2 regions of the Streptomyces sp. A2-16 genome follow, and region 1 is predicted to be linked to the other one. Evidence: predicted binding sites of a transcription regulator. Region 1 holds the regulator's gene; the other holds the start of a gene.

The links. The regulator HrcA, encoded in region 1, represses chaperone genes, less so after heat shock. The targets are predictions, from matches to a motif close to TTNGCACTCNGNNNNNCNGAGTGCNAA.
Region 2: groES (co-chaperone GroES) is a predicted target of HrcA. The motif match lies at 3,459-3,485, and genes of this name have one in related genera.

Annotation. Positions count from the first base shown of each region.
Region 1 covers NZ_CP063808.1:8,182,457-8,197,975, reverse strand. The annotation lists gene IOD14_RS36820 (AMP-dependent synthetase/ligase) at 1-1,587, shown strand, start outside; gene IOD14_RS36815 (response regulator) at 1,663-2,208, opposite strand; gene IOD14_RS36810 (HAMP domain-containing protein) at 2,222-6,352, opposite strand; gene IOD14_RS36805 (SpoIIE family protein phosphatase) at 6,455-8,779, shown strand; gene hemW (radical SAM family heme chaperone HemW) at 8,811-10,043, shown strand; gene IOD14_RS36795 (DUF3097 domain-containing protein) at 10,132-10,938, opposite strand; gene IOD14_RS36790 (MBL fold metallo-hydrolase) at 10,973-11,701, opposite strand; gene hrcA (heat-inducible transcriptional repressor HrcA) at 11,853-12,869, shown strand; gene dnaJ (molecular chaperone DnaJ) at 12,870-14,009, shown strand; gene IOD14_RS36775 (nitronate monooxygenase) at 14,175-15,251, shown strand; gene IOD14_RS36770 (16S rRNA (uracil(1498)-N(3))-methyltransferase) at 15,248-15,519, shown strand, end outside.
Region 2 covers NZ_CP063808.1:955,903-971,421, forward strand. The annotation lists gene IOD14_RS04605 (cell wall-binding repeat-containing protein) at 1-424, shown strand, start outside; gene IOD14_RS04610 (methyltransferase domain-containing protein) at 402-1,595, opposite strand; gene IOD14_RS04615 (polysaccharide deacetylase family protein) at 1,686-2,621, shown strand; gene IOD14_RS04620 (polysaccharide deacetylase family protein) at 2,618-3,415, shown strand; gene groES (co-chaperone GroES) at 3,632-3,940, shown strand; gene groL (chaperonin GroEL) at 4,060-5,685, shown strand; gene IOD14_RS04635 (ester cyclase) at 5,807-6,496, opposite strand; gene IOD14_RS04640 (SDR family oxidoreductase) at 6,587-7,360, opposite strand; gene IOD14_RS04645 (MOSC domain-containing protein) at 7,411-8,079, opposite strand; gene IOD14_RS04650 (LysR family transcriptional regulator) at 8,160-9,059, shown strand; gene IOD14_RS04655 (WhiB family transcriptional regulator) at 9,121-9,447, opposite strand; gene IOD14_RS04660 (response regulator transcription factor) at 9,829-10,440, shown strand; gene IOD14_RS04665 (sigma-70 family RNA polymerase sigma factor) at 10,726-11,313, shown strand; gene guaB (IMP dehydrogenase) at 11,477-12,979, shown strand; gene IOD14_RS04675 (GuaB3 family IMP dehydrogenase-related protein) at 13,084-14,208, shown strand; gene IOD14_RS04680 (nucleotide sugar dehydrogenase) at 14,289-15,506, opposite strand.

The DNA.
Region 1 (15,519 bases):
GCCGGCGCCGCCACGACCACGGTCTATCCGCAGACCAACGCCGACGAGTCGGCGTTCATCCTCTCCGACTCCGAGAGCCGGGTGCTGATCGCGGAGGACGCGGCCCAGCTCGCCAAGGCGGTCGAGAAGCGCGGCGAGCTGCCCTCGCTCACCCATGTCGTGGTGATCGACCCGGCGGGCGTGGAGACCGGCGACTTCGTGCTCACGCTCACCGAGCTGGAGGCCCGGGGCGCCGCCCGCCTGGAGAAGGACCCCGATCTGATCAAGGAGCGGGTCGGCGCGATCACCAAGGACCAGCTCGCGACGCTGATCTACACCTCCGGCACCACCGGCCGTCCCAAGGGCGTACGGCTGCCGCACGACAACTGGGCCTACATGGCCAAGGCGATCGCCGCCACCGGTCTGATCAGCGGCGAGGACGTGCAGTACCTGTGGCTGCCGCTGGCGCACGTCTTCGGCAAGGTGCTCACCTCCGGGCAGATCGAGGTCGGTCACGTCACCGCCGTCGACGGCCGCGTCGACAAGATCATCGAGAATCTGCCGGTCGTGCAGCCGACGTACATGGCGGCCGTCCCGCGCATCTTCGAGAAGGTCTACAACGGGGTCGCGGCGAAGGCCCGTGCGGGCGGCGGCGCCAAGTACAAGATCTTCCAGTGGGCGGCCGAGGTGGGCCGCGAGTACGCCAAGGCCACCCAGGACAACTTCCGGCGCACCGGGGTCGCCTCCGCGCCCTTCGGCCTGAGCGCGAAGCACAAGGTGGCCGACGCGCTGGTCTTCGCGAAGATCCGCGAGGCGTTCGGCGGGAACCTGCGGGCCTGTGTCTCCGGCTCCGCCGCGCTCGCCCCCGAGATCGGCTACTTCTTCGCCGGCGCGGGCATCCACATCCTCGAGGGCTACGGCCTCACGGAGTCCTCGGCGGCCTCCTTCGTGAACCCGGGCGAGGCCTACCGCACCGGCACGGTGGGCAAGCCGCTGCCCGGCACGGAGGTCCGCATCGCCGACGACGGGGAGATCCTGCTGCGCGGCCCCGGGATCATGGAGGGCTACCACGGGCTGCCCGAGAAGACCGCCGAGGTCCTCGAGGCCGACGGGTGGTTCCACACCGGGGACATCGGAGAGCTCTCGCCCGACGGGTATCTGCGGATCACCGACCGCAAGAAGGACCTCATCAAGACGTCCGGCGGCAAGTACATCGCGCCCGCCGAGGTCGAGGGGCAGTTCAAGGCGGTGTGCCCGTACGTCTCCAACATCCTGGTGCACGGGGCGGACCGTAACTTCTGCACCGCGCTCATCGCCCTGGACGAGGTGTCGATCCTGGAGTGGGCCAAGGAGAACGGGCTCGAGGGCAAGCCGTACGCCGAGGTCGTCGCCGCCCCCGTCACCGTGTCCATGGTCGAGGGCTATGTGAAGCAGCTCAACGAGGGGCTTCAGCGGTGGCAGACGATCAAGAAGTTCCGGTTGCTGCCGCGGGATCTCGACGTGGAGCACGGGGAGATCACGCCGAGTCTGAAGCTGAAGCGGCCGGTTGTGGAGCGGGAGTACAAGCACCTCATCGAGGAGATGTACGCGGGCTCTCGCGAGGCGTGAGGGGTGGCAGGGGAGCGTGCGCGACCGGCGGTGCGTCGTGGCCGGTCGCGCAGTTCCCCGCGCCCCTGAGGGGTCTCACCGGTTCTCCAGAAGGTGCCGGAGTTCCTTCACCTGAGTGCGCTGAGATTCCGTCAACTCGTCTTCCAGGGCTGCCAGTCGCTTGCCGACCTCCTCGTAATCGGCCCGTTGCCGTGCCAGCAGTCGCTCCAACTGCTGGTTCTTCCTGTGCAGGTCCAGGAACACGCTCACCTTCGCCCTCAGCACCCACGGATCGAACGGCTTGGTCAGGTAGTCCGCCGCGCCCGTCGCGTAGCCGCGGAAGGCGTAGCCCGAGTCGTCGTCCGTGCCGGTGAGGAAGATGATCGGGACGTCCTTCGTCTGGTCCAGGCGTTTGATGTTGGCGGCGGTCTCGAAGCCGTCCATGCCCGGCATGCGCACGTCCAGCAGGACCAGGGCGAACCGGCGGCGGAGCAGGGCCTTCATCGCCTCCTCGCCCGAACGGGCGCGGACCAGCGGTTCGTTGAGGGACCCCAGGACGGCCTCCAGTGCGATCAGGTTGTCCTCCATGTCGTCGACCAGGAGGATGCCGGCACTGTCGTCGGTCCTTGCCTCAGCGTTCATGTGACTGCCTCATTCAGTCGTCGGTGGGCGGTACCACCGCCTCCTCGGCGTCGGTCCGCTCCTCGGTTCGTGCGCCCTCTGGGTCAAGGAGCGCGCATACCACGGTCAACAGCTGGTCGACGTCCACCGGCTTGGGCACGTAGTCGTTCGCGCCGCGCGCGATCGACTTCTCGCGGTCTCCGGGCATCGCCTTCGCGGTGAGCGCGACGATGGGCAGCCCGGACCAGCGAGAGGTGCGGCGGATGGCGGCGATGGTCTCGTAGCCGTCCATCTCCGGCATCATGATGTCCATCAGCACGAGTTCGACGTCCGGGTTGCGCTCCAGGGTCTCGATGCCCTCGCGGCCGTTCTCCGCGTACAGGACCGGCATGCCGACCCGGCCCAGCACATGGGTGAGGGCGAAGACGTTGCGGATGTCGTCGTCGACGATCAGCACCCGGCGCCCGGGCAGCACCTGCCCCGCCCGGCCCGCCTTCCACGCCTCCAGCTTGGTGGGCGCGGGCCAGGAGTCCTCGGCGTCGTGGGCGGTCGGATAGGGCTCGGTGGACAGGTCCTCCGGGGCCGGCAGGGGGTGGTCCTCGGTGGTCGGGCCGGTCGCCGTGTGGCCGGGGCTGACGACAGGGACGTACAGCGTGAAGGTGGAGCCCTTGCCGGGTTCGCTCTCCGCGACGATACGGCCGCCCAGCAGGCCCGCGATCTCCCGGCTGATGGACAGGCCGAGTCCCGTGCCGCCGTACTTGCGGTTGGTGGTGCCGTCGGCCTGCTGGAACGCCTCGAAGATCACCGGGAGTTTCTCCCGCGCGATGCCGATACCGGTGTCGGAGACCGCGAAGGCGACCACGTCGTCGCTGTCGAGGACGTATGCGTGCTCGGCGTCCTTGACGCGGTTCACGCGCAGTTCGACCCGGCCCGTGGCGGTGAACTTGATCGCGTTGGAGAGCAGGTTGCGCAGGATCTGCTGGAGGCGCTGCTCGTCCGAGTACATCTCGCGCGGCACGTCCTCGCCGACCGCCACCTCGAAGGCGAGCCCCCGGTCCAGGGTGAGCGGGCGGAAGGTGGCGTGGACGTAGTCGAGCAGCTTGATGAGCGGCAGCTTCTTCGGGCGTACGTCCATCCGGCCGGCCTCGATCTTCGACAGGTCCAGGATGTCGTTGATCAGCTGGAGCAGGTCGGAGCCCGAGCGGTGGATCGTCGTCGCGAACTGCACTTCCTGGTCGGAGAGATGGCCGTCCGGGTTGTCGGAGAGGAGCCTCGCCAGGATCAGCAGGGAGTTCAACGGCGTGCGGAGTTCGTGGGACATGTTCGCCAGGAACTCCGACTTGTACTGGGACGAGGTGGCCAACAGGGCCGCCTTCTCCTCCAGTTCCGCGTTGGAGCGCTGCAACTCCGCCTGTTGCATCTGAAGTTCGTCCGAGCGTTCCTGGAGCTGCATCGCCAGGCGCTGGGACTCGCCCAGCAGGGACTCGGTGCGGGAGTTGGCGATGATGGTGTTGATGGCGACGCCGATGGTGTTCACGAACTGGTCGAAGAAGGCCAGGTGGACATCGGAGAAGCGGGAGAAGGACGCCAGCTCGATCACGCCGAGGAGCTTGTCCTCGAAGAGGATCGGGATGATGACGACACTGCTCGGGGCCGCCTCGCCGAGGCCGCTGTTGATCTTGATGTAGTCCGGCGGGGCCTCCTCCACCAGGATGCGCTTCTTCTCGCGGGCCGCCTGGCGCACCAGACCGTGGACCGGCATGCCGCCGGTGTCGACGGTCGCGCCCTGCGCCGAGCCGTAGCCCGCGATGAACGCCAGCCCCTTCGCGGGCACGGTGGTGTGCAGCGAGGCCCCGTCCTCGTCCGGGTCGGCCAGGAAGAACGCCCCGTACTGGGCGTTCACCAGCGGGGTCAGCTCGCGCAGGATCAGGTCGGCGACCTCCATCAGGTCCCGGTGGCCCTGCATCAGGGCGGCGAGGCGCGCGAGGTTCGACTCCAGCCAGTCCTTGGCGCGGGTCGTCTCGCGGAGGTTGGCCACCATCAGGTTGATGTTGTCCTTGAGCTCCGCGACCTCGCCCTGCGTCTCGACGGTGATCGAGCGGGACATGTCGCCCTGGGCCACCGCGGAGGCGACCTCGGCGATCGCGCGGACCTGGGTGGTCAGGTTGGAGGCGAGTTCGTTCACGTTGGTCGTCAGCCGCTTCCAGGTGCCGTACACGCCCTCGACCCGTGCCTGGCCGCCGAGTTGGCCCTCCGAGCCGACCTCGCGGGCCACGCGGGTGACCTCGGAGGAGAAGGAGGAGAGCGTGTCGACCATGGTGTTGATGGCGGTCTTCAGCTCCAGGATCTCGCCGCGGGCGTCCACGTCGATCTTCTTGGAGAGGTCGCCGTTGGCGACGGCGGTGGTGACCTGGGCGATGTTGCGGACCTGTGAGGTCAGGTTGTCGGCCATGTAGTTGACGTTGTCGGTCAGGTCCCGCCAGACCCCGGAGACGCCGAGCACCTGGGCGCGCCCGCCGAGCCGCCCGTCGGTGCCGACCTCGCGGGCCACCCTCGTCACCTCGTCGGCGAAGGCCCGCAGTTGCTCCACCATCGTGTTGACGGTGTCCTTCAGTTCGAGGATCTCGCCGCGGGCGTCGACGGTGATCTTCTTGGAGAGGTCGCCGTTGGCGACGGCGGTGGTGACCTGGGCGATGTTGCGGACCTGCGACGTCAGGTTCAGGGCCATGAAGTTGACGTTGTCGGTGAGGTCCTTCCAGACGCCCGACACGCCCCGGACCTGGGCCTGGCCGCCCAGATTGCCTTCCGTGCCGACCTCGCGGGCGACCCTCGTCACCTCGTCGGCGAAGGCGGAGAGCTGGTCGACCATGGTGTTGATGGTGGACTTGAGCTCCAGGATCTCGCCCTTCGCCTCCACCGTGATCTTCTTGCCGAGGTCGCCCTGCGCCACCGCCGTCGACACCAGGGCGATGTTGCGGACCTGGGAAGTGAGGTTGTCCGCCATGAAGTTGACGTTGTCGGTGAGGTCCTTCCAGACCCCGGACACGCCTCGCACCTGGGCGCGGCCGCCGAGGTTGCCCTCGGTGCCGACCTCGCGGGCGACGCGGGTGACCTCGTCGGCGAAGGCGGAGAGCTGGTCGACCATGGTGTTGATGGTGGACTTGAGCTCCAGGATCTCGCCCTGCGCGTCCACGGTGATCTTCTGACTCAGGTCGCCGTTGGCCACGGCCGTCGTCACCTGGGCGATGTTCCGCACCTGTGACGTCAGGTTCGACGCCATGAAGTTGACGTTGTCGGTGAGGTCCTTCCAGACCCCGGACACGCCCCGCACCTGGGCCCGGCCGCCCAACTGCCCCTCGGTGCCGACCTCGCGGGCCACCCGGGTGACCTCGTCGGCGAAGGCGGAGAGCTGGTCGACCATGGTGTTCACGGTCAGCTTCAGTTCGAGCAGCTCGCCCGTCGCCTCGACCGTGACCGTCCGGGTCAGGTCGCCGCGGGCCACCGCCGTCGTCACCAGGGCGATGTCCCGGACCTGAGCGGTCAGCCGGGACGCCATGGTGTTGACCGCCTCGGTCACATCGCGCCAACTGCCCGAAAGACCCGTCACCTTGGCCCGCCCGCCGAGCCGGCCCTCGGTGCCGACCTCGCGGGCCACCCGGGTCACCTCGCCGGTGAACAGGGAGAGCTGGTCGACCATCTTGTTCACGGCCCGGCCCAGACGCCGCAGATCACCGCGCAGCTGCCGGTTGCCGTCGTGCAGATCGACCCGCTGGGTCAGATCGCCGCCGGCCACCGCGTCCAGGACCCGGGTCGCGTTGGCGGCCGGGGCCACCAGGGCGTCGAGCAGCTGGTTCACGTCGTCGACCCGGGAGGTCCACGTGCCCTGCCCCGGGCTGGGGGAGAGCCGCTCGTCGAGCCGGCCGTGCCGCACCAGCTCCCGCTTGACCCGGTTGACCTCGCCCGTGAAGTGGACGTTGCGGTCCACCAGCTGGTTGAAGACGGCCGTCAGTTCGGCCACGATGCCGTCCCCGGACTCCGGCATCCGGCGGAAGTCGCCGTCCCGGGCGGCGGTCATCGCGGCGAGCAGAGGGCGTAGATCCGATGCTCGAATCCGGTCGGCATTCTGCCCTTCTTCGAGCACAGGCGTACCACTGTTCTCACTCATGGCGGCCCACTTCGGTAACTCGGCGCTTATGGGCGTGGCCAGTCTGTCACTCTGTCCGCATCGACTGAGGTGTATTCGTCCGAACTGCTCGGGGAGACGGACATGGGGGCCATTCCTGTGCAACGGGAGTCCGTTGCCCGTGCGCCCGCCGCGCCCCTGCGCGGCGACGGTGTGCTCCCGCACGCCCCGGCGCACACCCACGCCACCCTCCCCGGCGCTCCGCACGCCCCGGGCGCGGCCCGGGCCCTGTTACGGGCGGCGTTCGCCGAATGGGCGGAACTGGCCCTGCCCGGTACCGAGTTCCTCACCGACCGGCAGGCCGACGACGCCGTGGTCGTCGTCAGCGAGCTCGTCACCAACGCCGTCGTGCACGCGGGCACCGACGTCGAGGTGAGCTGCCGCCTGGAGGCGCACACCGGTGCCCTCGTCGTCGAGGTCCTGGACCGCCACCCCTCGCGCGCCCCTCGCGACGGTGACGCCGAACCCTCGTACGGCACACCGGAGTACGGGCGCGGACTGCGCCTGGTCGCTGCCCTCGCGGAGGCCTGGGGCATCACCTACCGCACCGGCTCCAAGACCGTGTGGGCGCGGCTGCCGGCCGGCGGGAAGGAGGCCCTCGACGGAATCCGGGCGTACGCCGGGGACGACGCCCACGAGCGGGGGCTGCGGGTCGCCGGGATACTCGCCCCGGTACCGCCCCAGCCCCCGGTACCGCCCCAGCCCCCGGAACCGCCCCAGCCCCCGCCCCGGGCCCAGGACCCGCTCGCACCCGTGTCCCGCGGCGAGCCGGGGCACACGGCCTCACCGGTCTCCCGCAGCGAGCCGGAGAACACGCACCCGCCCGTGCATCGCGCAGAGCAGGGACACACGGCCTCGCCGGTCCACGGCGGCGAGCCGGGGGACACGCACCCGCCCGTGTACCGAGCAGAGCAGGGGCACACGGCCCCGCCGGTCCACGGCGACGAGTCGGCGCACACGGTCCGGCCCATTTCCCGCGATGAGTCGGCGCACACGGTCCGGCCCATGTCCCGCGACGAGCCGGCCCACACGGTCCGCCCCGTCTCCCGTGGCGAGCTCGACCGGGACTGGCTCAACCGCGGTGCCCTGTCCTTCCTCGCCGAGGCCTCCGACCTGCTCGCCGGGCAGCTCGACGAGAACCTGGTCGCCGCGCTCGCCGGCCAGCTGATCGTGCCGCGGCTGGCCGACTGGTGCGCGGTGTGGCTGGAGGACGAGGTCGCCGGACGCTGGGGATCCCCGCGCGCGGGTGAGACCGGGAGCGGGACGGCCTGGGGCGAGGCGGGCCTGTCCGGGCCCCGGCTGGCCCGGGTCTGGCACTGCTCGGAGAACCGGATCGAGAGCCTGCGGCGGGCCCTGGAGAAGGAACCGCCCGGCCTGCCGGGACCGGACCACGCCGGCCCGCTGCCGTTCCCCTGGCCCGGCGAGGCACTGGGCCCGCACGGAACACACGGCTCGGCGCTCGCCTACCGCCTCACCGCGGGCGGCCGCCCGCTGGGCACCCTGGTCATCGGCCGGGCCGGGCTGGTCTCCTTCCCCGACGAGGTCACCGGGCTCGTCGAGGACCTCAGCCGCCGGGTGGCGCTCGCCATCGGCGCGGCCCGCCAGTACGCGCGCCAGGCCACCATCAGCGCGGTGCTCCAGCGCGGCCTGCTGCCCGGCGCGGTCGCCGAGATCCCCGGGGTGCGCAGCGCCCTGGTGTACGAGCCGTGCGACAAGGGCGGACCCAGCGGCGACTTCTACGACCTCTTCCCGGCCGGCGACGGCCGCTGGTGCTTCGCCGTCGGCGACGTCCAGGGCAAGGGCCCCGAGGCGGCCGTGGTGATCGGGCTGGCCCGGCCCTGGCTCCGGCTGCTGGCCCGCGAGGGCTACCGCGTCGCCGACGTCCTCGACCGCCTCAACCAGCTGCTCCTCGACGACGCCACGGAGGCCGCTGACGCGGCGGCCCGGGCCCTGGCGACCGCGGGCGGGCGCCCCATGAACCCCGGCGACGGCCCGCAGACCCGCTTCCTGTCCCTCCTGTACGGCGAGCTCGCGCCCTTCGACGGCGGAGTGCGCTGCACCCTCGCCTCCGCCGGACATCCGTTGCCGCTGCTGCTCGGGGCGGGCGGCCAGGTCCGTACGGCCGCCCGGCCGCAGACCCTGCTCGGAGTCGTCGAGGACGAGACGTACACCAGTGAGACCTTCGAGCTGCGGCCCGGCGACAGTCTGCTGTGCGTCACCGACGGGGTGACCGAGCGGCGCAGCGGGCCCCGGCAGTTCGACGACGAGGACGGGCTCGCGGAGGCGCTCGCCGGGTGCGCGGGACTGGACGCCGAGCTGATCGCGGAGCGGATCAAACGGCTGGTCCACGAGTTCGGGGCGCGGCCCCCGGATGACGATCTGGCGCTGCTGGTCCTGCAGGCGGAGTAGGCGTCCGCCGGGGTGCTGGACAATGGAGGACATGCCTTCCGCACTCCCCGACGGCGACCCCGTCCCCGACGACGGCTCGCTCCCCGCGTCCGCGCTCGCCGGGTCCGCCGACCGCCCCCTCGGCTTCTACCTGCACGTCCCGTACTGCGCGACCCGCTGCGGCTACTGCGACTTCAACACCTACACCGCGACCGAGCTGCGCGGTTCGGGCGGAGTGCTGGCCTCCCGCGACAACTACGCGGACACCCTGATCGACGAGATCCGCCTGGCGCGCAAGGTCCTCGGCGACGACCCGCGCCCGGTCCGCACGGTGTTCGTCGGCGGCGGTACGCCGACACTGCTGGCCGCGGACGATCTCGTACGGATGCTCTCCGCGATCCGCGACGAGTTCGGCCTGGCCGCGGACGCGGAGGTGACGACCGAGGCGAACCCGGAGTCGGTGGACCCGGCGTATCTGGCCGCGCTGCGGGAGGGCGGCTTCAACCGGGTGTCCTTCGGGATGCAGAGCGCCAAGCAGCACGTGTTGAAGGTGCTGGACCGCACGCACACACCGGGCCGGCCGGAGGCGTGCGTGGCGGAGGCCAGGGCGGCGGGGTTCGACCACGTGAACCTGGATCTGATCTACGGCACCCCCGGGGAGACCGACGACGACTGGCGGGCGTCCCTGGAGGCGGCGATCGGGGCCGGACCGGATCACGTGTCGGCGTACGCGCTGATCGTCGAGGAGGGCACCCAGCTGGCCCGGCGGATCCGGCGGGGCGAGGTGCCGATGACCGACGACGACGTGCACGCGGACCGGTACCTGATCGCGGACTCCGTGCTCGCCGACGCGGGGTTCGACTGGTACGAGGTGTCGAACTGGGCCACCTCGGAGGCGGGCCGCTGCCTGCACAACGAGCTGTACTGGCGGGGCGCCGACTGGTGGGGCGCGGGCCCCGGAGCGCACTCGCACGTGGGCGGGGTGCGCTGGTGGAACGTCAAGCACCCGGGCGCGTACGCGGCGGCGCTGGCGGCCGGGAGGTCGCCGGGGGCCGGGCGGGAGCTGCTGTCCGACGAGGACCGGCGCGTGGAGCGGATCCTGCTGGAGCTGCGGCTGCGGGAGGGGGTGCCGCTGTCGCTGCTGCGGGAGGAGGGGCTGAGCGCTTCTCGGCGGGCGCTGGGGGAGGGGCTGCTGGAAGCCCGGCCCTATGAGGAGGGGCGGGCCGTGCTGACGCTTCGCGGACGGTTGCTGGCGGACGCGGTGGTTCGGGACCTGGTGGACTGAGGGCCCGAGGGGGTGGGGGCGGTGTCGTCCGGCGGCCGCGAGTTCGTTCGTGGCTTGTCGCGCAGTTCCCCGCGCCCCTGGGTGGGTTTCACTGAGCCGTGACGAAGTCGATCAGTTCCTCCACTCGCCCCAGCAGCTCCGGCTCCAGGTCCTTGTAGGAGTTCACCCGCTTCAGGATCGCCTGCCACACCGCGCCCGTGTTCTCCGACGGCCAGCCCAGCGCCCTGCACACGCCCGTCTTCCAGTCCTGGCCGTGCGGTACCCGGGGCCACGCCTCGATGCCCAGGGACGACGGCTTCACCGCCTCCCAGATGTCGATGTACGGGTGGCCGACCACCAGGGCGTGTTCGCTGGTCACCGACGCGGCGATACGGGACTCCTTGCTGCCCGGCACCAGGTGGTCCACGAGTACTCCCAGGCGGGCGTCCGGCCCGGGGGCGAACTCGGCCACGATCGCCGGCAGGTCGTCCACGCCCTCCAGGTACTCCACGACCACGCCCTCGATGCGCAGGTCGTCGCCCCAGACCTTCTCCACCAGTTCCGCGTCGTGGCGGCCCTCGACGTAGATACGGCCGGCGCGGGCCACGCGCGCGCGTGCGCCGGGCACGGCCACCGAGCCGGAGGCGGTGCGGGAGGGCCGTACGGGAGCCGTGGCCGCGGGTCGCACCAGCGTCACCACCCGGCCCTCCAGGAGGAAGCCGCGCGGCTCCAGCGGGAACACCCGGTGCTTGCCGAAGCGGTCCTCCAGAGTCACTGTTCCCGCCTCGCAGCGAATCACCGCGCCGCAGAAGCCGGTGCCGGGCTCCTCGACCACCAGGCCGGGCTCGGCGGGCACCTCCGGCACCGGCCGGGGCTTCTTCCACGGAGGGGTCAGGTCGGCGGAGTACTGGCGCATTCGGATGACGATAGGAGAAGCCGCACGGGACTCCTCACGACACGCCGAAGCGGGCCGCCAGCGCGTCCCGCTGCGACCGTACGAACGCCGCGTCCACCACCGCTCCGTGACCGGGTACGTACAGCGCGTCCTCGCCGCCCAGGTCGAGGAGGCGGTCCAGCGCGGCGGGCCAGTGGCCCGGTACCGCGTCCGGGCCCGCCTGCGGTTCGCCCGACTCCTCGACCAGGTCGCCGCAGAAGACGACCTCGGGGGAGCCCGGCACGAGGACGGCGAGGTCGTGGGCCGTGTGGCCGGGGCCGACGTTGGCGAGCAGGACCTGGCCGCCGCCGCCGAGGTCGAGCGTCCACTCGCCGGAGACGTGGTGCCGGGGGGAGACCAGGGCGTCCGCCGCCTCGTCGGCGACCGCCGGGTCCAGCCCGTTGCGTACCGCGTCGGCCCGCAGTTCCGCCCGGCCCAGCCGCCCCGCCAGCACCGATTCCGTACCCACGGCGCCGAACACCTCCGCCCCCGCGAACGCCGCCGCACCGAAGACATGGTCGAAGTGGGGGTGGGTCAACGCGAGATGGGTCACACGGTGGCCGGCCAGTTCCTCGGCCTGTGCGCGCAGGCGGGCGCCCTCCGCGAGACCGGAGCCCGCGTCGATCAACAGGGCCGTGCCCTCGCCGATCACCAGGCCCGCCGTGCAGTCCCAGCCGGGCAGCCGGCACCGCCCCACCCCGGTCGCGACCCGCTCCCACCCGAGCTCTTCCCAAGTCACCGTCATACCGCGACGCTAGCCGTACAACCCGTCACGCCAGGACCAGCCTTGCCCGAGGAGTACCCCACCGCCGTACACTGGCCGGGGAGCGTTGGCACTCGGGCGGACAGAGTGCCAGGCGAAGGTGCCAAGGGAACGACCTCTGGAGGTGTGCGCGATGCTGAGTGAACGCAGGCTTCAGGTGTTGCGCGCGATCGTCCAGGACTACGTCGGCACCGAGGAGCCGGTCGGGTCGAAGGCCCTGACCGAGCGGCACAACCTCGGCGTCTCCCCGGCGACCGTCCGCAACGACATGGCGGTCCTGGAGGACGAGGGCTTCATCGCCCAGCCGCACACCAGCGCCGGGCGGATCCCGACCGACAAGGGCTACCGGCTGTTCGTCGACAAACTGGCGGGCGTCAAGCCGATGACCGCGCCCGAGCGGCGCGCGATCCAGAACTTCCTCGACGGCGCCGTGGACCTCGACGACGTCGTGGCCCGAACCGTGCGGCTGCTCGCGCAGCTGACGCGGCAGGTCGCCGTCGTGCAGTACCCGTCCCTCACCCGCTCGACCGTGCGGCACGTGGAGCTGCTCTCGCTCGCCCCGGCGCGCGTGATGCTCGTGCTGATCACGGACACCGGCCGGGTCGAGCAGCGCATGGTCGACTGCCCGGCGCCCTTCGGGGAGGCCTCGCTCGCCGATCTGCGGGCGCGGCTCAACAGCCGCGTCGCGGGACGGCGGTTCGCCGATGTGCCGAGGCTGGTCGAGGACCTGCCCGAAGGCTTCGACGTCGAGGACCGGGGTACGGTCACCACAGTGCTCTCCACTCTCCTGGAGACGCTCGTCGAGGAGAACGAGGAGCGGCTGATGATCGGCGGCACCGCCAATCTCACCCGCTTCGGACATGACTTTCCCCTCACGATCCGGCCCGTCCTGGAGGCCCTCGAGGAGCAGGTCGTTCTCCTCAAACTCCTTGGTGAGGCCGGGGATTCGGGCATGACCGTACGTATTGGTCATGAGAACGCCTACGAGGGACTCAACTCCACTTCGGTGGTGTCGGTCGGCTACGGTTCGGGCGGCGAGGCAGTCGCCAAGCTCGGCGTGGTCGGACCGACCCGCATGGATTACCCGGGAACGATGGGAGCGGTACGCGCAGTGGCACGGTACGTCGGACAGATCCTGGCGGAGTCGTAAGTGGCCACGGACTACTACGCCGTTCTCGGCGTGCGCCGCGACGCGTCGCAGGATGAGATCAAGAAGGCGTTCCGTCGGCTCGCGCGCGAGCTGCACCCGGACGTCAACCCGGATCCGAAGACCCAGGAGCGGTTCAAGGAGATCAACGCCGCTTACGAGGTGTTGTCGGACCCGCAGAAGAAGCAGGTCTACGACCTCGGCGGCGACCCGCTCTCGCAGGCCGGCGGCGGTGGCGCGGGCGGCTTCGGGGCCGGTGGGTTCGGGAACTTCTCGGACATCATGGACGCGTTCTTCGGTACGGCCTCGCAGCGGGGTCCGCGCTCGCGCACCCGCCGCGGCCAGGACGCGATGATCCGTCTGGAGATCGAGCTCGACGAGGCGGCCTTCGGCACGACGAAGGACATCCAGGTCGACACGGCGATCGTCTGCACCACCTGCAGTGGTGAGGGCGCGGCGCCGGGCACCTCCGCGCAGACGTGCGACATGTGCCGCGGGCGCGGTGAGGTGTCGCAGGTGACGCGGTCCTTCCTGGGCCAGGTCATGACGTCCCGCCCGTGCCCGCAGTGCCAGGGTTTCGGCACCGTGGTTCCGACCCCGTGCCCGGAGTGCGCCGGCGACGGCCGGGTCCGCTCGCGCCGCACGCTGACCGTGAAGATCCCGGCCGGTGTGGACAACGGCACGCGGATCCAGCTCGCGGGTGAGGGCGAGGTCGGCCCCGGTGGCGGTCCCGCCGGTGACCTGTACGTCGAGATCCACGAGCTCCCGCACTCGCAGTTCCAGCGGCGCGGCGACGATCTGCACTGCACGGTCACGCTCCCGATGACGGCGGCGTCCCTCGGCACGAAGGTTCCGCTGGAGACGCTGGACGGCATGGAGGAGGTCGACATCCGGCCCGGTACCCAGTCCGGCCAGTCGATCCCGCTGCACAACCGGGGCGTCACCCACCTGCGCGGCGGCGGCCGGGGCGACCTCATCGTCCACGTCGAGGTCCAGACCCCGACCAAGCTGGACCCGGAACAGGAACGCCTGCTCCGAGAACTGGCGAAACTGCGCGGCGAGGAACGGCCTACCGGCCAGTTCCAGCCCGGGCAGCAGGGGCTGTTCTCGCGGTTGAAGGATGCCTTCAACGGCCGCACGTGAGCGGCGGGGCGGCTGCCGGGGGTCCGGGGGTCGTCCCCCGGGCAGACACCGTCAGCCCGGGCAGCAAGGGCTGTTCTCGCGGTTGAAGGATGCCTTCAACGGGCGTACCTGAGTCGTGTGCAGGTCGGATTCGGACTTGTTCGGAGGACGTGACAACATGCCGTCATGTCCTCCGCACTGACCGATCTCTTCCCTCATCCGATCGTGCAGGCCCCCATGGCGGGCGGCGTCTCCGTGCCGCGGCTCGCGGCCGCCGTCGCCGATGCGGGCGGGCTCGGATTCCTGGCCGCCGGGTACAAGACGGCCGACGGGATGTACCAGGAGATCAAGCAGCTGCGCGGGCTGACCGGACGGCCCTTCGGCGTCAACCTGTTCATGCCGCAGCCCGAATACGCCGACCCCGCCGCCGTCGGGGTCTACGCCCACCAGCTCGCCGGCGAGGCCACCTGGTACGAGACCGAGCTCGGCGACCCCGACAGCGGCCGTGACGACGGGTACGACGCCAAGGTCGCCGTACTCCTCGACAACCCCGTGCCCGTGGTCTCCTTCCACTTCGGCATCCCGAGCAGCGACGCCCTGGAGTCGCTGCGCCGCGCCGGCATCTTCACCCTCGTCACCGCGACCACCCCCGAAGAGGCCCTCGCCGTGCAGTACGCGGGCGCCGACGCGGTCATCGCGCAGGGCGTCGAGGCCGGCGGTCACCAGGGCACCCACCGGGACCTCCCCGAGCAGGACGGCTCCGGCCTCGGGCTGCTGTCCCTGGTCGCCCAGATCCGCGAGACGGTCACCCTCCCGATCGTCGCCGCCGGCGGCATCATGCGCGGCAGCCAGATCGCCGCCGTCCTCGCCGCCGGCGCGAGCGCGGCCCAGCTCGGCACCGCGTTCCTCGCCACCCACGAGTCCGGCGCCCACGACGTGCACAAGCGGGCTCTGACCAACCCGCTGTTCGTCCGCACCGAGTTGACCCGCGCCTTCTCCGGCAGACCGGCCCGCGGCCTGGTCAACCGCTTCCTGCGCGAGCACGGACCGTACGCCCCCGCCGCCTATCCCGAGGTCCACCACCTCACCGCCCCGCTCCGCAAGGCCGCCGCCAAGGCCGGTGACGCCCAGGGCATGGCGCTGTGGGCGGGCCAGGGGCACCGGCTGGCCCGCGAACTGCCCGCGGGGCAGCTCGTGGAGATACTCGCGGCCGAACTCGACGCAGCCAGGACAGCGTTGTCGGGCAAGGGGGACCTGCGATGACCGCCCCGGTGTTCGTGGTCGAGCACTTCGACGCGGACGGCGGCGGACGCTACGTCCTCGACGGCCCCGAAGGCCGCCACGCGGTCTCCGTGAAGCGGCTCCAGCCCGGCGAGGAGGTCGTCCTCACCGACGGCGCCGGACGCTACGCCGTGTGCGACGTGATCGCCGCCGAGGGCAAGGACCGGCTGGTCGTCCATCTGACCTCGGTCTCCGAGGAACCGGAGCCCGCTCCCCGGATCACCGTCGTCCAGGCCCTGCCCAAGGGCGA
Region 2 (15,519 bases), 7.2 Mb from region 1:
CGCCAAGTTCTGGTGGAGCACGCCGGGCAACGTCGCCCTCGCCTACTCCAGTTCCTGGCGCGACGGACTGTCCGCGGCCGGGGCGATGAACGTCTTCGGGCCGCTGCTGTGGACCTCCCGCGCCAGCCTCTCGTCCGAGCTGACGAGCTATCTGCTGCGCGAGTCCGCGAGCACCAACTCCGTGATCGCCTTCGGCGGCACCGGCAACCTCTCGGCGGGCACCCTCTCCTCGGCGGGCGCCTCGGTCGCGGCGAACGGCGCACAGGTCGTCTACACGCCGTTCCGCAACGGCGACGAGCCGGCCGGCGCCCGCATGAGCGCCCTGCGCACCGGCGAGGAGGTCCGGAGCGCCACCGCGGCGCGGACCGGGCCGGTGGGCGCCGACCCGCACCTGGAGTCGCTCAGGACGGTCCAGCACCAGTAGGCGGCCCGGCGGGGGCGCCGATCAGCATGGTCGGCGCCCCCGCGACCCGGGTCAGGAACACGGTCGCCGAGTGCGGCCCCTGCGGCTTCGGCAGCGCCTTGCGCCGCAGCTCCTCCGGCTCGACGGCCGACCCCCGCTTCTTCACGGTCAGGATCCCGACCTCGCGTTCCCGCAGCAGGGCCTTCAACTTCTTGACGTTGAAGGGGAGTCGATCGGTGATCTCGTACGCCGTGGCGTACGGCGTCGGCCGCAGGGTGTCGGCCGTGATGTACGCGATGGTGGCGTCCAGCAGTCCGCCGCCCACCTCCTCGGCCACCTCGGCGACCAGATGGGCGCGGATGACGGCGCCGTCGGGCTCGTACAAGTACCGCCCGACGGGCCGGACCTCGGGGTCGGGAAGACCCCGGCCGAGCAGGGTCCGCGGTCCCGGCAGCAGGGTCGCCCGGACCGCCTCCGGCGCGGTGCCGAACCACAGCACCGCCTCCTTCACGTCCCCGCCGTCGGAGATCCACTCCGCCTCGGCCTCCGCGGGCACCGCCTCGTGCGGAATGCCGGGCGCCACCTTCAGCGCGGCGTGCGGGGCCTTCAGGGCCGCCTGCACGGCCCAGGACAGCGGCGGCGAGTACGCCTCCGGATCGAAGATGCGGCCCCGGCCGCCCCGCCGCGCGGGATCCACGAACACGGCGTCGTACGCGGCCGTGTCGACCTCCGTGACATCCGCCTCCCGCACCTCGATCAGGCCGGCGAGTCCCAGCGCGTCCGCGTTCGCCCGCGCGGCCGCCGCCGTCAGCGGGTCCCGGTCCACCGCGAGGACCCGGATGCCGGCCCGGGCCAGCGCGATCGCGTCACCGCCGATCCCGCAGCACAGGTCGGCGACCGACCGCACCCCGAGCGCGGCGAAGCGCTCGGCGCGATAGGCCGCCACGCTCGCCCGCGTGGCCTGCTCGACCCCGTTCGGGGTGAAGAACATCCGCCCCGCGTCCTCGGCCCCGAACTTCACGGCCGCCCGCTGCCGCAGCCGGGCCTGGCCGAGCGCGGCGGAGACCAGTTCGGCGGGGTGCTCACGGCGCAGCCGGGTGGCGACGGCGAGTTCGTCGGCCGGGGCGGTGCCGCGCACTTCGTCGAGGAGGGCACGGCCCTCGGGGGTGAGGAGGGGGGCGAGGTCGTTCACCGGGTCATTGTGGGCCAGTCGGTGGACGGTCCGCCTCCGGCGGCGGTGTCGGCCCGGCCGCGAGGCCGTGACCTGCGAAGATCCGGCCCCATGGGAACAGTAGGACAAAACTATAAAAATGGTGTGTTGAGGGTGTCGGTCCGCAGCGGCCTCGTCCTCCTGGCAGTGGCCGCCCTGGTCTCCGGCTGCGCCCGCCCGGACGGCACCGACGTCCGCGGGCGGCGCCCCCTCGGAGCACCCCCGGCGCCCGGCGCCGACGTCCAGGCCGACAAGGTCCGCATCCAGGCCGCCCGGCTCCGTGCCGAACAGGCCCGGATCGCCACCGCCAGACGCTGGGGCCTCAAGCAGGTCCCGCTCACGGCCCCGCCGGCGCCCGCGGAGAAACCCCGCATCACCACCCGCCGCGGTTTCGAGGTCGACGGTCACGAGGAGAAGGGGCTGCCGCCGGTCTTCACCACGATCCCGACCCGGCAGAAGATCGTCTTCCTCACCATCGACGACGGCGCCGAGAAGGACCCCGCGTTCCTGCGGATGATGAGCGACCTGAACATCCCGTACACCGCCTTCCTCAGCGACTACCTGGTCAAGGAGGACTACGGGTACTTCGCGAGGATGCGGGACCGGGGAGTGACCCTCAACAACCACACCCTCCACCACCCCTACCTGCCCGGACTGTCGTACGCCCGTCAGAAGCGCGAGATCTGCGGGATGCAGGACGTCATCGAGAAGCGCTACGGCACACGGCCCGCGCTCTTCCGCCCGCCCTACGGCAACTACAACGAGAACACCCTGCGCGCGGCCAGGTCCTGCGGCATCAAGTACGCGCCGATCTGGAACGAGGAGGTCTTCGTCGACCACTGGGAGTACCGCGAGTGGGACCGGGAGATCCACCCCGGCGACATCGTGCTCAGCCACTTCCGCGGCCGGAGCGACTGGAAGGGCACGATGCCCGACATGGTCCGCCGCTTCCTGGACAAGGTCACGGCCGAGGGATACGCCGTCGCCCGCCTCGAGGACTACCTGTGAGACCGCGGACCCTGGTCGCCGCGGGGCTGGCCGTCGTACTCCTGTCCGGCTGCGCCCAGTCCGTCGACCCCATCGAACGGCTGGGCAAGAAGGCGGCGCAGCGAGTGGGGTCGTACGGCCCCGCGGGCGCGGACGGACGGCCGTACCGCCACTGGGGCCTCACGGCTCCGCTGCCGGCACCCCCGCGGGTGCCGGCGCGCGTCACGGCCGGCCGGGGCGGTCCGCCGCCGGTCGTCAGGCGGGTCGAGACGTCCGACAGGGTCGTCTTCCTCACCTACGACGACGGCGCCGAGAAGGACCCGCGCTTCGTCGACCTGGTCCGCGAACTGCGGCTGCCCGTCAGCATGTTCCTCACGGACAGCGTCGTCGGCCCCGGGTACGGCCACTTCGCCCGCCTCCAGTCGGTCGGCGCGAGCATCCAGAACCACACCCTCGACCACCCCGCCCTGCGCGGCCTGCCGTACAGCGGCCAGCGCGCGGAGATCTGCGGCCAGCAGGAGAAGGTGCGCTCCCGCTTCGGCATCCGGCCCCGGCTCTTCCGGCCCCCGTACGGCACGTACGACGGCACGACCCTGCGGGCGGCGGCCGACTGCGGGCTGGCGGCGGTGGTGCTGTGGAGCGTGGCGGTGGAGGGCGATGCCGTGGAGCGGCCGCTGAGGGCCGGGGACATCGTGTCGGTGGCGTCGGGGGAGGAGACGGGGACCGGGGCGGGCCTGACGGACCGGACGGTGGCGGTGCTGCGGGAGATCGCCCGCCGGGGGCTGACGGTGGGGCGCCTGGAGGACTATCTGTAGGAGGCCGCGAAGGCCCCGTCGGCACCCCCCGCCGGAGACGCGATTGGCACTCCGCTTGACCGAGTGCTAATCGCGGTCATAGTCTCAGGTCTGGCACTCCCCCCTGGAGAGTGCCAACACAGCGACGGGCAGGTCCGGCACCCGCGACGACGGATCCACCTGGTCGCCACCTCAGACAGTTAACCCCGTGAGATCTCCGAAGGGGGAGGTCGGATCGTGACGACCACCAGCTCCAAGGTTGCCATCAAGCCGCTCGAGGACCGCATTGTGGTCCAGCCGCTCGACGCCGAGCAGACCACCGCCTCTGGCCTGGTCATCCCGGACACCGCCAAGGAGAAGCCCCAGGAGGGCGTCGTCCTGGCCGTGGGCCCGGGCCGCTTCGAGAACGGCGAGCGTCTGCCGCTCGACGTCCAGACCGGCGACATCGTGCTGTACAGCAAGTACGGCGGCACCGAGGTGAAGTACAACGGCGAGGAGTACCTCGTCCTCTCGGCCCGCGACGTGCTCGCGATCATCGAGAAGTAATTCACCTCAAGCACATTCTGCTTGTGAGCTGCGCCCCGGGCCCCCGCCACCTTATGAAGCCGGGCGTCTGGGGCGCAGTTCGTTTCACCCACGTTTTTCGAGAGGGCTGAACCGCTCCCATGGCGAAGATCCTGAAGTTCGACGAGGACGCCCGTCGCGCCCTCGAGCGCGGCGTCAACAAGCTTGCCGACACGGTCAAGGTGACGATCGGCCCCAAGGGCCGCAACGTCGTCATCGACAAGAAGTTCGGCGCTCCCACCATCACCAACGACGGTGTCACCATCGCCCGCGAGGTCGAGGTCGAGGACCCGTACGAGAACCTCGGTGCCCAGCTGGTCAAGGAGGTGGCGACCAAGACCAACGACATCGCGGGTGACGGTACGACCACCGCGACCGTGCTCGCCCAGGCGCTCGTGCGCGAGGGCCTCAAGAACGTCGCCGCCGGCGCCTCCCCGGCCGCCCTGAAGAAGGGCATCGACGCCGCCGTCGCCGCGGTCTCCGAGGAGCTCCTCGCGACCGCCCGCCCGATCGACGAGAAGTCCGACATCGCCGCCGTCGCCGGTCTGTCCGCCCAGGACAGCCAGGTCGGCGAGCTCATCGCCGAGGCGATGGACAAGGTCGGCAAGGACGGTGTCATCACCGTCGAGGAGTCCAACACCTTCGGTCTGGAGCTGGACTTCACCGAGGGCATGGCCTTCGACAAGGGCTACCTGTCGCCCTACATGGTCTCCGACCAGGAGCGCATGGAGGCCGTCCTCGACGACCCGTACATCCTGATCAACCAGGGCAAGATCTCCTCGATCCAGGATCTGCTGCCGCTGCTCGAGAAGGTCATCCAGGCGGGTGCCTCCAAGCCGCTGCTGATCATCGCCGAGGACGTCGAGGGCGAGGCCCTGTCGACCCTGGTCGTCAACAAGATCCGCGGCACCTTCAACGCGGTCGCCGTCAAGGCCCCGGGCTTCGGCGACCGTCGCAAGGCGATGCTGCAGGACATGGCGACGCTGACCGGCGCCGAGGTCATCTCCGAGGAGGTCGGCCTCAAGCTCGACCAGGTCGGCCTGGACGTGCTGGGCTCCGCCCGCCGTGTCACGGTCACCAAGGACGACACCACGATCGTCGACGGCGCCGGCGACTCCGCCGCCGTCCAGGGCCGTGTCGCCCAGATCAAGGCCGAGATCGAGAACACCGACTCCGACTGGGACCGCGAGAAGCTCCAGGAGCGCCTCGCGAAGCTGGCCGGCGGCGTGTGCGTGATCAAGGTCGGCGCCGCCACCGAGGTGGAGCTGAAGGAGAAGAAGCACCGTCTGGAGGACGCCATCTCCGCGACCCGCGCCGCGGTCGAGGAGGGCATCGTCTCCGGTGGTGGCTCCGCTCTGGTCCACGCCGCCAAGGTGCTCGAGGGCGGCCTGGGCAAGACCGGCGACGAGGCCACCGGTGTCGCCGTCGTCCGCAAGGCCGTCGTCGAGCCGCTGCGCTGGATCGCCGAGAACGCCGGCCTGGAGGGTTACGTCATCACCTCCAAGGTCGCCGAGCTCGACAAGGGCCAGGGCTTCAACGCCGCCACCGGCGAGTACGGCGACCTGGTCAAGGCCGGCGTCATCGACCCGGTCAAGGTCACCCGCTCCGCCCTGGAGAACGCCGCCTCCATCGCCTCCCTCCTCCTGACGACCGAGACCCTGGTCGTCGAGAAGAAGGAAGAGGAGGAGCCGGCCGCCGGTGGTCACGGCCACGGCCACTCCCACTGAGCCCAGCGCTCACAGGTCGCAAGGAGGCCCCCGTTCCCTCTGAGGGAACGGGGGCTTTCCCCTTCGCGGGTCTTCGTGGGTCACCGTGGGTCTTCTCGGGTCTTCGCGGTTCCGAGGGGCCCTACTTCCCGAGTACCCCCAGTTGTTCCATCAGCCCCGCACGGTCGTACTGCCACCAGCCCTCGCAGATCCGCCCGTCCCGGAACCGGTGCCAGGTGGTGCCGGTCATGGTGACGTTCTGTCCGCTCGCCGGGATGCCCACGAACTCGCCGGTGTGCTTGCCGGCCCAGGTCCAGCGGGTGCACACCCGGTCGCCCTGGGCGATCTGGTCGTCCACCCGGAAGGTGAAGTCGAAGGCCTGCCGCCACCCCTCGTACTCCTCGCGCGCCGCCGCGAGCCCCAGATCCGCGGGGTTGGCCGGATCGTGGTCGAGGTAGTCGTCGGCGAACCGCTCGAACAGCTCCGCCGTCCCGGCCCGCCCGGCGTGCTCGAAGAACTCCCGCGCGACACCCGGGTTCAGCTGCTCGTCCCGCACCACGTCCAGATCCGTGAAGGTCGGCATCTCGTCACAGAGCGCGACCATCCCCTGGAAGATGCGTTCCGTCTCCGGAAGCCCCGAATTCCGCATCGCCTCCTCGTACGACGGGAACTCCACGATCTCGACGAAGTGCGACGCGTCGGACCGGTCCTTGCCGACCACCGCGTGCGTCGCCGTCCGCTTGCCCTTGGTCTGCTCGACCCATGTGTCCATCAGCCGATCCATCTCGTCGAAACGGCTGGTCCTGCAGTCGATGAGCTGTACGAAGGTCATGCCACCATCGCCTCCGGCCCCCCTGGGTCCGGCATTACGGCACCATTGTCCGCCCGTCGGCAGCATGGCGGCATGCGCTGGCCGCAACGGTCACTGCGGACCGTACTTGCGCCCCGTCCTCGACGTGATCCCGCCCAGCAGCCCCCGCGGCGCCACCTTCACCAACCCCATCAGGGCCTTGTACCGCGGGTCCGGGATCGACAGGGTCTTGCCGTGGGACAGGTCGGTGAGGGCCGCGGCGACCAGCTTGTCCGCGTCGAGCCACATCCAGCCGGGGATGTTGTCCGTGCCCATCCCGGCGCGCTGGTGGAACTCGGTCCGCACGAACCCCGGGCACAGGGCCATCAGCCGGACCCCGCTCCCCGCCAGATCCCGCGCCGCGCCCTGAGTGAACTGCACGACCCACGCCTTCGAGGCGCCGTACGTCCCGCGCGGCACGAACGCGGCCACCGACGCGACGTTCACGACACCTCCGCGCCCCCGCTCCCGCATCGCCTCCGTCGCCGCCGACGTCAGCCGCAGCACCGCCTCGCAGTGCACCTTGAGCATCTTCAGCTCGTCCGCCATGGAGACGTCGAGATAGCGGCCCTTGTTGCCGAACCCGGCGTTGTTGACGAGGAGGTCGACAGGGGACCTGCGGTCGGAGAGGCGGGCGGCGACCGCCTCGATGCCGGGGTCCGTGGCAAGGTCGGCGGTGAGGACCTCGGCCTCGATGCCGTGGCGGTCGTGGAGCTCGGTCGCCTGTTCCTGGAGCCGCTTGGTGTCGCGGGCCACCAGCACCAGGTTGTGCCCGTCAGCCGCCAGCCGTCGTGCGAACGCGGCACCGATGCCCGCGGTCGATCCCGTAATCAATGCCGTTGTCATGGCGCAAGGTTAATGACCGGGACCGACAGCGTCCGCTTGCCGGGGACCCGTCAGGCGCCGTGCTTCTCCACATACTCCAGCGCCCACTGCCGCACCTCCGGATGCAGCGCCTCGCCCGCCGCCAACAGCCTTGGCTGCAGCGGCCGTTCGGTGGTCATCGCCCGGAACGCCAGGGCGACCGTCACCTCGTGGTCCGGCCGGTGCACGATCTCGACCGGGTCCCCGGCACGGATCTCACCGGGCTGGATCACCCGCAGGTACGCGCCCGGCGCGCCCTTCTGCGTGAACCGCTTCACCCAGCGCTGCTCGCCCATGTGGCCCTGGAAGGTGCCGCACGGGATCCGCGCGCTGGTGACCTCCAGCACCACGTCCGGCCCGATGCGCCAGCGTTCGCCGATCCGCGCGCCGGAGACGTCGATGCCCTCGGTCGTGATGTTCTCGCCGAAGGCACCGTTGGCCAGTGTGCGGCCCAGCTCGTCCTGCCACTCGTCCAGGTCCTCGCGCGCCATCGCGTACACCGCCTGGTCGTCGCCGCCGTGGTGCTGCTTCTTGCACACCGCGTCCCCGGCGAGCGCGCTCCCGCCGATGCCCTTGGGACCGGGCGCGGCCACCCGCACCGGTCCGCCGGCCGGCCGCTTGTCGATACCGGTGACGCCCTCCGGATTGTCCGTGTACGGAACGGCCTTCGCGCGGCCCAGATTCACCGACAGAAGCTTCATGGCGGCACGGTAGGACACCAGCACTCAAAGGTGCCACGCATTATTGGGCGCCATGTCAAAGCGCGTCTTATCCTCGAAGGGTGATCGAGGCCCGTCATCTCCGTGTTCTGCGCGCCGTCGCCGCCACCGGCTCCTTCTCCGCCGCGGGGCGCGAACTGGGCTGCACCCAGCCCGCCGTCAGCCAGCAGATGAAGGCCCTGGAGACGTCCGTGGGCACGCCGCTGCTCATCCGCAGCGGACGCGAGATGCGGCTGACCCAGGCGGGCCAGGCCCTGGTGCGGCACGCCGCCGGGATCCTGGCCGGGCTCACGGCGGCGGAGGAGGAGGTCGCCGCCATCGCGGGCCTGCGGGCCGGGCGCGTCCGGCTGGTCTCCTTCCCCAGCGGCAGCTCCACCCTCGTCCCCACCGCCCTCGCCGCCCTGCGCGCCGCCCACCCCGGTACCCGGGTCTCCCTGGAGGAGGCCGAACCCCCGCAGTCCGTCGGGCTGCTGAGGGAGGGCGACTGCGACCTCGCGCTCGCCTTCCGGTACGAGGGGGCCGCGGGCGGCGACGAGTGGGACGACCTCGTCGTACGGCCCCTGCTGACCGACCGGCTCGTCGCCCTCGTGCCGGAGCGGCACCGGCTCGCGCGCGCGGAGTCGGTGGCCATCGGGGAGCTCGCCGAGGAGTCGTGGATCGCCGGATGCCCGCGCTGCCGAGGCCAGTTGGTGGAGGTGTGCGAGAGCGCCGGCTTCACCCCGCGCATCGACTTCGCGACCGACGACTACCCGGCGGTCGTCGGCCTGGTGGGCGCCGGCCTCGGCGTCGCCGTCCTGCCCCAGCTCGCCGTCGAGTCCGTACGGCCACGGGGCGCGCGCACGGTGACGCTGGAACCGGCGGTCCGGCGGGAGATCGTCGCGCTCACGCTGCCCGACCTGGCCCAGGTGCCCGCGGTGGCGGCGACGCTCGAGCAGCTCGCGATCGCGGCGGGACGAAAGTAAGGGGCGGGACGAAAGCAAGGAAGGGCACGCGCGCGCGTGCCCTTCCAGGAGAAACGTTCCTTCAGTTGTTCGATGCGCCGCTCCCGACGGATGACGCGGACACCAGCCGGTGTCGCGCCCGCCCCATGAGCTCCTCGCGCTCGTCCTCGGTCAGCCCGCCCCACACGCCGTACGGCTCTCTCACCGCGAGCGCGTGCGCCGCGCACTGCGCGCGCACCGGGCATCTCATGCAGACCTCCTTGGCCGAGTTCTCGCGAGCACTCCGGGCCGCACCGCGCTCGCCCTCCGGATGGAAGAAGAGCGAGCTGTCCACCCCGCGACAGGCGGCCAGGAGCTGCCAGTCCCAAAGGTCCGCGTTCGGTCCGGGAAGGCGGGAGAAATCTGCCATTGCGTGACCCCTTGTAGCGGTTCTGGGCGGATACGGTGTCCACGACCGTACAACTACGATCTAAGGAGATGAAAATATGACTCATTGCGAATCTAGCCTCAGACACCAGGAAATGGGAAGAAAAGGGTCTGAATGGGGCATGGGTTGTGATGAAACGTTGTGGGTCCGTCGCGCATGTCTGCACCGTGTCCGAGCCCTCACGTAGAGTGCCGAAGACAGTGCACAGCCCCGTAACTCTTTCGGGTGACCGTCGTTGAGAGTGCGGAGGCGGTTGAAACAACAAGTGCTCGGGCAGGCGTCCGAGACGGTCGACCGCACAGGTGACGATTTCGTACCAGCCTGGAGGCTCAAGGTGACGTGCATCAGCTGCGGAGGGCGGCCATGACATCCGTCCTCGTCTGCGACGACTCCCCGCTTGCCCGAGAGGCGCTGCGCCGCGCGGTCGCGACCGTGCCCGGCGTCGAGCGCGTGACGACCGCGGCCAACGGCGAGGAAGTCCTCCGCCGCTGGGGTGCGGACCGTTCGGACCTGATTCTGATGGACGTACGCATGCCCGGTCTGGGCGGCGTCGAGACCGTGCGGCGGCTGCTGTCCGCGGACCCCGGTGCGCGCATCATCATGCTCACCGTCGCGGAGGACCTGGACGGGGTCGCTCTCGCGGTGGCCGCCGGGGCGCGCGGCTACCTCCACAAGGACGCCTCGCGCGCGGAGTTGCGGGCCACGGTGACGCAGGCGCTCGCCGACCCGACCTGGCGACTCGCCCCGCGGCGGCTGCGGTCCGCCGAGATGGGGGCGGCGCCCACGCTCACCGCGCGTGAGATCCAGGTGCTCGAAGGCATGAGCCACGGCCGGTCCAACGCGGAGATCGGGCGGGAGCTCTTCCTCTCCGAGGACACCGTCAAGACGCACGCGCGGCGGCTGTTCAAGAAGCTCGGTGCCTCGGACCGGGCGCACGCGGTGGCGCTCGGGTTCCGGTGGGGTCTGGTTCGCTAGGAACCCGGTCGGATCGGTCGTCGTATTGGTGCGGGCCCGTTGTGGCTGGTCGCGCGGTTCTCCGCGCCCCTGAAGGGGCGCGGTCGAGCGGCCTCTTCGATGCCCCGCTGCTTGTTTCGTGGCGGATGCCGCATCCTTGGAGATGTGGAGTCTCTCGGGGACGAGTCGGTCGAGCGGAAGGGGAGGGCGCAGGGTATGAGTTCCGGCGCACCTGCTCATAACGCTTCGGTGCACAACAACCAGCGCGATGCCACGGATCCAACGACGCCAGTGCACCATGGACCGATGCGTGACGACGAGGCGGCTCATCCCCATGGGGCGATCGGTGCGCTCGTCCACAGTGCCGTGGAAGGGGACGAGCAGGCCACGCACGACCTGCTCGCCCATGTCCACCCGCTGGCCCTGCGCTACTGCCGCACCCGGTTGTCCCGTCTGCCGGGCGACGCCCGGCACTTCGTGGAGGACCTCGCGCAGGAGGTCTGCGTAGCCGTCCTTCTCGCCCTGCCGCGCTACCGCGACACCGGGCGCCCCTTCGAGGCGTTCGTCTTCGCCATCGCCGCGCACAAGGTCGCCGACCTGCAGCGCGCGGCCATGCGCCACCCCGGATCGACGGCGGTCCCCTCCGACGAGATGCCGGAGCGGCCCGACGACTCGCTCGGCCCCGAGGAGCGCGCGCTGCTCAGCAGTGACGCCGAATGGGCCAAGAAACTCCTGGCCAACCTCCCGGAGAACCAGCGCGAGCTGCTGCTGCTGCGCATCGCCGTGGGGTTGACGGCGGAGGAGACGGGTCAGATGTTGGGAATGTCACCCGGTGCGGTCCGTGTGGCGCAGCACCGGGCGCTGAGCAGGCTGCGAGCGCTGGCCGAGCAGTAGGGATGGCGCGGTGGCGCGCGCTCCTGAACGGGCGGCGCGCCGTTTCCGTACGAACATACGAAGCCCGGAGCGGGTCCGGACCGTGGAATCGGTGGAATTTGCCACCCTTGCTTCCCGTTAGCATGGACATCCGCACCGATCAAGGCCATTTGGGGAAGGTGTCATGACTGCAAACGTCGACGGAGTGCCCGCTAAATTCGCGACGCTCGGGCTGACCTACGACGACGTGCTGCTGCTGCCGGGAGCGTCCGAGGTGCTCCCCAACGCGGTCGACACCTCGTCCCGCATCTCCCGCAACGTCCGGGTGAACATCCCGCTGCTCTCGGCCGCCATGGACAAGGTGACCGAGTCCCGCATGGCGATCGCGATGGCCCGCCTCGGCGGCGTCGGCGTGCTGCACCGCAACCTGTCCGTCGAGGACCAGGTCAACCAGGTCGACCTCGTCAAGCGGTCCGAGTCCGGCATGGTCACCGACCCGATCACCGTGCACCCCGAGGCGACCCTCGCCGAGGCCGACGCGTTGTGCGCCAAGTTCCGCATCAGCGGCGTCCCGGTCACCGACCCGGCCGGCAAGCTCCTCGGCATCGTCACCAACCGCGACATGGCCTTCGAGTCGGACCGCAGCCGCCAGGTGCGCGAGGTCATGACGCCCATGCCGCTGGTCACCGGCAAGGTCGGCATCTCCGGCGTCGAGGCCATGGACCTGCTGCGCAAGCACAAGATCGAGAAGCTTCCGCTGGTCGACGACGCGGGTGTCCTCAAGGGCCTGATCACGGTCAAGGACTTCGTCAAGGCGGAGAAGTACCCGAGCGCCGCCAAGGACGCCGAGGGCCGTCTGCTCGTCGGTGCGGCCGTCGGCGCCAGCCCCGAGGCGCTGGAGCGCGCCCAGGCCCTCGCCGCGGCCGGTGTGGACTTCCTGGTCGTCGACACCTCGCACGGCCACAACAGCAACGCCCTCAGCTGGATGGCGAAGATCAAGTCGAGCGTCGACGTCGACGTGATCGGCGGCAATGTCGCCACCCGCGACGGCGCCCAGGCGCTCATCGACGCCGGTGTCGACGGCATCAAGGTCGGCGTCGGACCGGGCTCCATCTGTACGACCCGTGTCGTCGCCGGTATCGGCGTCCCGCAGGTCACCGCCATCTACGAGGCCTCCCTCGCCGCCCGTCCGGCCGGCATCCCGCTGATCGGCGACGGCGGCCTGCAGTACTCCGGCGACATCGGCAAGGCGCTCGCCGCCGGCGCCGACACCGTGATGCTCGGCAGCCTCCTGGCCGGCTGCGAGGAGTCGCCCGGCGAGCTGCAGTTCATCAACGGCAAGCAGTTCAAGTCATACCGCGGCATGGGTTCGCTGGGTGCCATGCAGTCGCGCGGCCAGGCGAAGTCGTACTCGAAGGACCGCTACTTCCAGGCCGAGGTCGGCTCCGACGACAAGCTCGTGCCCGAGGGCATCGAGGGCCAGGTGCCCTACCGCGGCCCTCTCTCCAGCGTCCTGCACCAGCTCGTCGGCGGGCTGCGCCAGACCATGGGCTACGTGGGCGCGGCCACCATCGACGAGATGGAGTCCAAGGGCCGCTTCGTGCGGATCACCTCGGCGGGTCTGAAGGAGTCGCACCCGCACGACATCCAGATGACGGTCGAGGCGCCGAACTACAGCCGTAAGTAGGCAACTGTCCGACGGGGCGGCTCCGGGAGCATCCGGGGCCGCCCTTGTCGTGCCCGTCGGCGATACTGGAAGACGCTGAACGCATCAGGGAAAGGCCACACATCGTGACTGAGATCGAGATCGGGCGCGGCAAGCGCGGCCGCCGGGCGTACGCCTTCGACGACATCGCCGTCGTCCCCAGCCGTCGTACGCGCGACCCGAAGGAGGTCTCGATCGCCTGGCAGATCGACGCCTACCGCTTCGAGCTGCCCTTCCTGGCCGCCCCCATGGACTCGGTCGTCTCCCCGGCCACCGCGATCCGCATCGGCGAGCTCGGCGGCCTCGGCGTGCTGAACCTCGAAGGCCTGTGGACGCGGCACGAGGACCCGCAGCCGCTGCTCGACGAGATCATCGGCCTGGACTCGGAGACGGCGACCCGGCGCCTCCAGGAGATCTACTCCGCCCCCATCAAGGAGGAGCTGATCGGCGCGCGCATCAAGGAGGTGCGCGACTCGGGCGTGGTCACCGCGGCCGCGCTCTCCCCGCAGCGCACGGCGCAGTTCTCCAAGGCCGTCGTGGACGCGGGCGTGGACATCTTCGTCATCCGCGGTACGACGGTCTCGGCGGAGCACGTGTCGGGTTCGCACGAGCCCCTGAACCTGAAGCAGTTCATCTACGAGCTCGACGTCCCGGTGATCGTCGGCGGCTGCGCGACCTACACGGCGGCCCTGCACCTGATGCGCACCGGCGCGGCCGGCGTCCTGGTCGGCTTCGGCGGCGGCGCGGCGCACACCACGCGCAACGTGCTGGGCATCCAGGTCCCGATGGCGACGGCGGTCGCGGACGTGGCCGCGGCCCGCCGCGACTACATGGACGAGTCCGGCGGCCGGTACGTCCACGTCATCGCCGACGGCGGTGTCGGCTGGTCCGGCGACCTCCCCAAGGCGATCGCCTGCGGCGCGGACGCCGTGATGATGGGCTCCCCGCTCGCCCGTGCCACGGACGGGCCGGGTCGCGGCCACCACTGGGGCATGGAGGCGGTGAACGAGGAGCTGCCGCGCGGCAAGAAGGTCGACCTCGGCACGGTCGGCACCATCGAGGAGGTCCTCACCGGCCCGTCGCACATCCCGGACGGCTCGATGAACTTCTTCGGCGCCCTGAAGCGGGCGATGGCCACGACCGGGTACAGCGAGCTGAAGGAGTTCCAGCGGGTCGAGGTCACGGTGGCCGACGCGCAGCACAAGCGGTAGGACTCACGGCGGCTGGAGGGCCGGTCGTCCCGGGTGGGGCGGCCGGCCCTCCGCATGCCCTGAGGGCTCTGCGCCCCCCTTCACAACCGGTGCGCCGCCCCCGTGGGCGTGGCTCCCCGGGTGTCCAGCAACAGCTGCGCCTTCACCGACAGGCCCTGGAGGTCGTACGTCCGGTGCTGCTGGAGCAGGATCGTCAGGTCCGCGTCGGCCGCCGCCTCGTAGAGGGAGTCCGCGCGCGGTACCGGGCGGTCCAGGACGCTCCAGGACGGGACGTGGGGGTCGTGGTAGCTGACCGAGGCGCCGAGCTCCATCAGACGTACGGCGACCTCCTGGGCGGGGGTGGCCTGCTGGTCGGCGAGGTCGGGCTTGTAGGTGACGCCGAGCAGGAGGACGCGGGCGGCGCGGGCCGACTTGCCGTGCTCGTTGAGCAGGGCCGCGGCGCGCTGGACGACGTATCGGGGCATCTGGTCGTTGACCTGCCGAGCGAGTTCGACCATGCGCAGGGCGCGGCCGCCGCCCGGGCTGCCGCCGGTCAGGTCGCGGGGGACCGCGTGGCCGCCGACGCCCGGTCCGGGGCGGAAGGCGTGGAAGCCGAACGGCTTGGTCTCCGCGCAGCGGATGACGTCCCACAGGTCGACGCCGAGGTCGTGGCAGAGGACGGCCATCTCGTTGACGAGGGCGATGTTGACGTGCCGGAAGTTGGTCTCCAGGAGCTGGACCGTCTCCGCCTCGCGCGGGCCACGCGCGCGTACCACCTTGTCGGTGAGGCGCGAGTAGAAGGCGGCCGCCGACTCCGTGCAGGCGGGCGTGAGGCCGCCGATCACCTTGGGGGTGTTGGCCGGCGTGAAGTCGCGGTTGCCGGGGTCGACGCGGGTGGGGGAGTGGGCGAGGTGGAAGTCACGGCCTGCGCGCAGCCCGGAGCCCTTCTCCAGGAGCGGGCGCAGGAACTCCTCGGTGGTGCCCGGGGGCACGGGGGACTCCAGGATGACGGTGGTGTGCGGGCGCAGGTGGGTGGCCAGTGTGCGCGCGGCCGCCTCCACCTGGCTCAGGTCCAGGCGGCCGTCCGGGCCCGGTGGGGTCGGCGCGCAGATGACCGCCGTACGGACGCGGCCGAGTTCGGCCGGACCTGCGGCCGTGCGGAAGCCTCCCGAGAGCATCCGGCGCAGTTCTGCGGGGCTGAGGGAGCCGGCCTCGGGGCCGGTGCGGTAGCCGACGGTCGAGATGCCGGCGGCGACAGCGGCCTGGGCCAGGGGCAGTCCGTAGGGGCCGAGTCCGATCACGGCGAGATCTGCGGGCATGGCGTGGGCCGTC